2 linked regions of the Pseudolabrys taiwanensis genome follow. The protein of the gene in region 1 interacts with the protein of each later gene in a pairwise test. Links are inferred from orthologs where the notes say so. Each region holds a gene or a part of one and is shown in the gene's direction. Other genes may lie near its edges.

Evidence for each region.
Region 2: the proteins of hflK (region 1) and ftsH interact in binary tests that used the Escherichia coli proteins (3 or more experiments, as listed by UniProt). The link is inferred for Pseudolabrys taiwanensis from one-to-one orthologs.

The regions. Positions count from the first base shown.
Region 1 is NZ_CP031417.1:5,387,188-5,390,285, forward strand. The notes cover bases 267-3,048. They hold hflK (FtsH protease activity modulator HflK), read left to right. Parts: upstream 267-974; coding sequence 975-2,123; downstream 2,124-3,048. Other genes in these bases: DW352_RS25635 (thiamine pyrophosphate-dependent enzyme), read left to right, coding at 267-760; hflC (protease modulator HflC), read left to right, coding at 2,120-3,048. Outside these bases: DW352_RS25630 (thiamine pyrophosphate-binding protein), read left to right, coding at 1-155; more of DW352_RS25635, read left to right, coding at 155-266; more of hflC, read left to right, coding at 3,049-3,067; DW352_RS25650 (DUF2065 domain-containing protein), read left to right, coding at 3,077-3,098.
Region 2 is NZ_CP031417.1:2,309,388-2,312,580, reverse strand. The notes cover bases 1-2,877. They hold ftsH (ATP-dependent zinc metalloprotease FtsH), read left to right. Parts: upstream 1-413; coding sequence 414-2,342; downstream 2,343-2,877. Other genes in these bases: DW352_RS11085 (AzlC family ABC transporter permease), read left to right, coding at 2,677-2,877; tilS (tRNA lysidine(34) synthetase TilS), read left to right, coding at 1-284. In the rest of the region: more of DW352_RS11085, read left to right, coding at 2,878-3,193. UniProt on the Escherichia coli protein: Acts as a processive, ATP-dependent zinc metallopeptidase for both cytoplasmic and membrane proteins. Plays a role in the quality control of integral membrane proteins.

The DNA.
Region 1 (3,098 bases):
TGACGATGGAGCCGCTGCTCGGCGCGATGCGCATTCCTTATCGCGTCGTCGATGAACAGGCGAAAGTGGCGCAGGCGATCAAGGACGCGTTCACGTGGTCCTACGCGGCCTACTATCACTCTGCCGTGGCACTGACCGGAGATCTGGTGCGGTGATGAAGCGCTTCGATTGCATGAGCGTGCTCGCGGAGCGGCTCAAGGACGAACTGGTGATCCTGTCGCTCGGCGCCAGCGTCGACGAATGGTACAACGCCGCGCCGCATATGCGCTCGGCCAGCCTGTTCCAGCAGCAGCTGGGGTGCGTCACGCCGCAGGCTTTCGGTCTCGCGGTCGGTCTGCCGCACCGGCGGATCGTGTCGCTCGATACCGACGGCGGCATGATGTTCAATCTCGGCATCCTCGCGACGCTGGCCAACGAGCAGCCGCCGAACCTCTTCGTCGTGGTCTGGGACAATCAGTGTTACCAGTCGATCGGCGGGCCGCCGACGCACACCGCCGGTCGCGTCGACATTGCGGCCATCGCGCGCGGCGCGGGCATCGAGCACGCCTATACGGCGCGCGATCTGGATGAGTTCGCCGCGCATTGCGACACCGGCTTGAACGCCGCCGTGCCCTACGTCGTCGTCGCCAAGGTCGATGCCGATGTCCGCCGCGACATCCGGCGCAAGCATTCCGACGGCCGCGAGGACAAGTACATCTTCGTCCGTCATGTCGAGGCATCGGAAGGCATCGTCATCATGGGGCCGAGCGAGCACAACTGATCGCCGCGCCGCCACTTGGCGCGCGCGACGGGCCCACGGTCTCGACTCGCGCACTGCTTATTAACGGCGCCTCAGAAAAAAGACGGCGATTTCAAGCCGATGCCGACAAAGTTGCGGCATGACAGCGCGTTGTAATGGCCCCGGCACTCCCCTATAACCCTGTCCCGACAAAGAGGTACAGGCTGCCGCCGTACGGCAGCGGGAGAGATTCTGAATGCCATGGCAGCAACAAGGCGGGGGCGGCGGCCCGTGGGGCTCGGGTGGGGGCAAGGGCCCCTGGGGCTCCGGACCGCAGTCGTCCGGACCGACACCGCCCGATCTGGAGGAAATGCTCCGCCGCGGCCAGGACCGGCTCCGGCGCGTGCTGCCGGGCGGCAATATGGGCGGCAAGGGCATTGCCCTCGTGGTGCTCGCCGCCGTGGCGCTGTGGGGCTTTTCCGGCTTCTTCCGCGTCGAGCCGGATGAGCTCGGCGTGGTGCTGCGCTTCGGCAAGCAAGTGCGCGAAGTGCAGCCGGGCCTGAATTACCACCTGCCGTACCCGATCGAGACCGTGCTCACGCCGAAGGCGCTGCGCGTCAACAAGATCGATATCGGCATGCGCATCGTCGACGACCTGCGCCGCGGCTCGACCGTGCGCGACGTGCCGGAGGAAAGCCTGATGCTCACCGGCGACGAGAACATCGTCGACGTCGACTTCTCGGTGCTGTGGAAGGTGAAGCCGACCGGCGTCGGCGAATACCTCTTCAACATCCAGAACCCGGAAGGCACGGTAAAGGCGGTGGCCGAGAGCGCCATGCGCGAGGTCATCGGCCGTTCCGAGATTCAGCCGATCCTGACCGGCGCGCGGCAGACCATCGAGACCGCCGTGCAGGATCTCATGCAAAAGACGCTCGACAATTATCGCGCGGGCATCGTCGTGCAGCAGGTGCAGTTGCAGAAGGTCGACCCGCCGACGCAGGTCATCGATTCATTCCGCGACGTGCAGGCGGCGCGCGCCGACCTCGAGCGCGCGGTCAACGAAGCGCAGACTTATGCCAACAAGGTCGTGCCGGAAGCGCGCGGCCGCGTGGCGCAGATCGTTCAGGCCGCCGAAGCCTATCGTCAGCAGACGGTGGCGGAAGCGACCGGTCAGACGGCGCGCTTCCTGAAGATCTACGAGCAGTACAAGAAGGCGCCGGACGTGACGCGCGAGCGTATGTATCTCGAGACCATGGAGCGCGTCCTGGGCTCGACCGACAAGATCATCCTCGATTCCGGCCAGGCCGGCGCCAATGGCGGTGGCGTGGTGCCTTATCTGCCGCTCAATGAGCTGCCGCGCGGATCGCAGCCGCGCAACCAGCCGCAGACGGGAGCCCGCCAATGAGGACCAACTTCATCGGTGGCGTCGTCGCCGTCCTGGTCGTCGTCGCGTTGATCGTCGGCTATTCGTCGCTGTTCGCGGTCTACCAGACGCAGCAGGCTTTGGTTGTCCGTCTCGGCCAGCCGGTGCGCGTCGTCAGCGAGCCCGGCTTGCACGTCAAGGTGCCGTTCATCGACAGCGTCATCGCGATCGACAAGCGCATCCTCGACCTCGAAGCGCCGCCGCAGGAGGTGATCGCCTCCGACCAGAAGCGTCTCGTAGTCGACGCCTTCGCGCGTTATCGCATCCAGGATCCGCTGCGCTTCTATCAGACGCTGGGTTCGATCACCGGCGCCAATTCGCAATTGTCGATCCTGCTCAACTCGGCGCTGCGCCGCGTGTTGGGCGAGGTGACGTTCACCCATGTCGTGCGCGACCAGCGCGCCGATCTGATGTCCCGCATCCAGCAACTGGTCGATCGCGAGGCGGGCGCCTATGGCATCCAGGTGGTCGACGTGCGTATCCGCCGCGCCGACCTGCCGGAGCAGAACAGCCAGGCGGTCTATCAGCGCATGCAGACGGAGCGTCAGCGCGAGGCGGCCGAGTTCCGCGCCACCGGTGCGCAGCGTTCGCAGGAGATCCGCTCGCGGGCCGACCGCGAGGTCACGGTGCTGGTGGCGGACGCGCAGTCGCAAGCCGAACAGATCCGCGGTGAAGGCGATGCCAAGCGCAACCAGATCTTCGCCGAGGCGTTCAGCCAGGACCCGGACTTCTTCACCTTCTACCGCTCGATGCAGGCCTATGAGACGGGTCTGAAGCCGGCGGACACCCGGTTGGTGATCAAGCCGGATTCGAGCTTCTTCCGGTTCTTCAACGATCCGAACGGCAAGGGACGGGCAAACGGCGCCCAAACCCCGGCAGCTCAGCCGGCGCAGCCAGCTCAGCCAGCAGCGCAACCGGCCCGTTAAGCAGCCCGCATGACGGATTTCCTGGCGGCGG
Region 2 (3,193 bases), 3.1 Mb from region 1 along the record:
ACACGATGCCGGAGGAGATCGCGCTGCGGCTGCTCGGCCGCGGCATTGCGCGCTATGGTACCGAGGGGCAGGTCGAACTGGGCAAGCTGGAAGCGCTCAAGCAGGCCCTCGATCAGGCCCACAAAACGGGCAGCCGCTTCCGCCGCAGTCTGGCCGGCGCGATTGTGACACTCACGGTTGCAGAAATTTTGGTGGAGCCGGCGCCGCCGCGTCGCAGCAAGACCTTAACCAAGCACCGACAGGGCCGCGCCGGAGGCCGCGCCACGCGCGGCAAATCGCGCTAGAATATATAGAATCGAGCCCTTTCCAGGAGGCGGCGTGCTGCCTACATTGGCAAGGACGCGAAGCCGCCACGAATGCGGCGTAGAAATCTCATGGCCGCGGGCCGCTCTCGCGGCGGGTAAGGACGCCTGATGAACGCCAACTTACGCAATTTCGCCCTCTGGGTGATTATCGTCCTCCTGCTGCTCGCGCTGTTCACCCTCTTCCAGAACCCGGGACAGCGCACCACTGCGCAGGATATTTCCTTTTCTCAGCTGTTGAGCGAAGTCGATCAGGGTCGCGTGCGCGACGTCGTGATCCAAGGGCCGGAAATTCACGGCACCTTCGCCAACGGTACCAGCTTCCAGACCTATGCCCCGAGCGATCCGGGCCTCGTGCAGAAGCTCTATTCCAAGGGCGTGTCGATCACCGCGCGGCCGCAGCAGGACAACGTGCCGTGGTTCGTGTCGCTGCTCGTGTCGTGGCTGCCGTTCATCGCGCTCATCGGCGTGTGGATATTCCTGTCGCGCCAAATGCAGGGCGCTGGCGGCAAGGCGCTCGGCTTCGGCAAGTCGCGCGCCAAGCTCTTGGCTGAATCGCACGGCCGCGTGACGTTCGAAGACGTCGCCGGTGTCGACGAAGCCAAGCAGGACCTGCAGGAGATCGTCGAATTCCTGCGCGACCCCGGCAAATTCCAACGTCTCGGCGGCCGCATTCCGCGCGGCGTATTGCTGGTCGGCCCTCCGGGCACCGGTAAGACGCTGATTGCGCGCGCCGTCGCCGGCGAAGCGAACGTGCCGTTCTTCACGATTTCGGGCTCCGACTTCGTCGAGATGTTCGTCGGCGTTGGCGCTAGCCGCGTGCGCGACATGTTCGAGCAGGCCAAGAAGAACGCGCCGTGCATCATCTTCATCGACGAAATCGACGCGGTCGGCCGTCATCGCGGCGCCGGCCTCGGCGGTGGCAACGATGAACGCGAGCAGACGCTCAACCAGTTGCTGGTCGAGATGGACGGCTTCGAGGCGAACGAGGGCATCATCCTCATCGCCGCGACCAACCGTCCTGACGTGCTCGATCCGGCGCTGCTGCGTCCCGGCCGCTTCGACCGCCAGGTCGTGGTGCCGAACCCGGACGTCATGGGCCGCGAGCAGATCCTGAAGGTGCACGTGCGCAAGGTGCCGCTGGCGCCGGACGTGAACCTCAAGACCGTCGCGCGCGGCACGCCCGGCTTCTCCGGCGCCGACCTGATGAACCTCGTCAACGAAGCCGCCCTCATGGCCGCGCGCCGCAACAAGCGCATGGTCACGCAGGCGGAGTTCGAGGACGCCAAGGACAAGGTGATGATGGGCGCCGAGCGCCGCACGCTGGTGATGACGGACGAGGAGAAGCTCCTCACCGCCTATCACGAAGGCGGGCACGCGCTGGTCGCGCTCAACGTCAAGGCGACCGATCCGGTGCACAAGGCGACGATCATCCCGCGTGGCCGTGCGCTCGGCATGGTCATGCAGTTGCCGGAACGCGACAAGCTGTCGATGTCCTACGAGCAGATGACCTCGCGCCTCGCCATCATCATGGCCGGCCGCGTGGCGGAAGAGCTCGTGTTCGGCAACGAGAAGGTCACCTCCGGCGCCGCCAGCGACATCGAGCAGGGCACCAAGCTCGCCCGTATGATGGTCACGCGCTGGGGCTTCTCGACCGAGCTCGGCCCGGTCGCCTATGGCGAGAACCAGGACGAAGTGTTCCTCGGCTACCAGGTCGCGCGGCAGACCAACGTCTCGGAAGAGACGAGCCGCAAGATCGACGCCGAGGTGCGCAAGCTCGTCGAGTCCGGTCTTGAGGATGCGCGTCGCATCCTGACCGAGAAGCGCGCCGATCTCGAAACGCTCGCCAAGGGCCTGCTCGAGTTCGAGACGCTGACCGGCGATGAGATCAAGGACTTGATCAACGGCATCCGTCCGGTGCGCGAGTCGGTGATCGAGCCGACCGGTCCGCGCTCGTCGGCGGTGCCGCCCGCCGGCAAGCCGCGGCCGCGTCCCGATGCGCCGCCGACCGGCGATGTCGCGCCGCAGCCGCAGGGCTGAGGCTTGCAACACGGATACGAAACGCCCGCCGCATGGCGGGCGTTTTCTTTTGGAGTGGTGCCGGGGCTGCCGACCTATGAAGCTGTCGTCGCCCGCGAAAGCGGGCGATCCAGTGCTCGCGCCGCCACTGCAGCGTACGGCGGGGCATAACGGCGGCACGCATGGCGGTCGGTTTCGTTTGTGGCTTCCGCGTCAGGCTCTTTGCGGATAGACGAACATCTATTACGGAGTGCCGCTCATGCCCCCGAAAGCGGGTATCCAGCGCGCCGTGCATGGCTTTACGAACTGGGTCCCCGTTTCGCGGGGACGAGCGGAATTGAAGCGATAGCTTCCAATGACCTCCCGATCCTCTCAGCCGACACCTGCCTGGACCTTCGCGGCCTTCCGCGAGGGCGTCGTCGTCACTCTGCCGGTGATGCCGGGGTTGTTCGCCTTCGGCATGGCGTTCGGCACGGTGGCCGCGCGCAAGGGCTTCACGCTGCTGGAAGCTGAACTGATGAGCGCGGCCGTGTTCGCGGGCGTCGCGCAGATCATCGTCGTCGATTCCTGGCCGCAGCAATTCACCGCAGCCACGATCTTTGCCGCCGCGGTGGCGACCTTCGTCATCTGCTCGCGCTTCCTGCTGATCGGCGCGTCGATGCGCCCGTTGCTCGGCAGATTGCCGGCGTCGCAGGTCTATCCATTCCTGCATTTCCTCGTCGAGCCGCCCTGGGTCCTGGGGCTGCGCTACCGGCGCAATGGCGGCGACGATCCGGGCTTCGTCATCGGCAGCGCCGCGACCTGCTGGGTGACCTGGGTGATCTCGGCGGCGCCCGGCTATTGGCTCGGCTCGGCGGTCGACCCCTATCGCT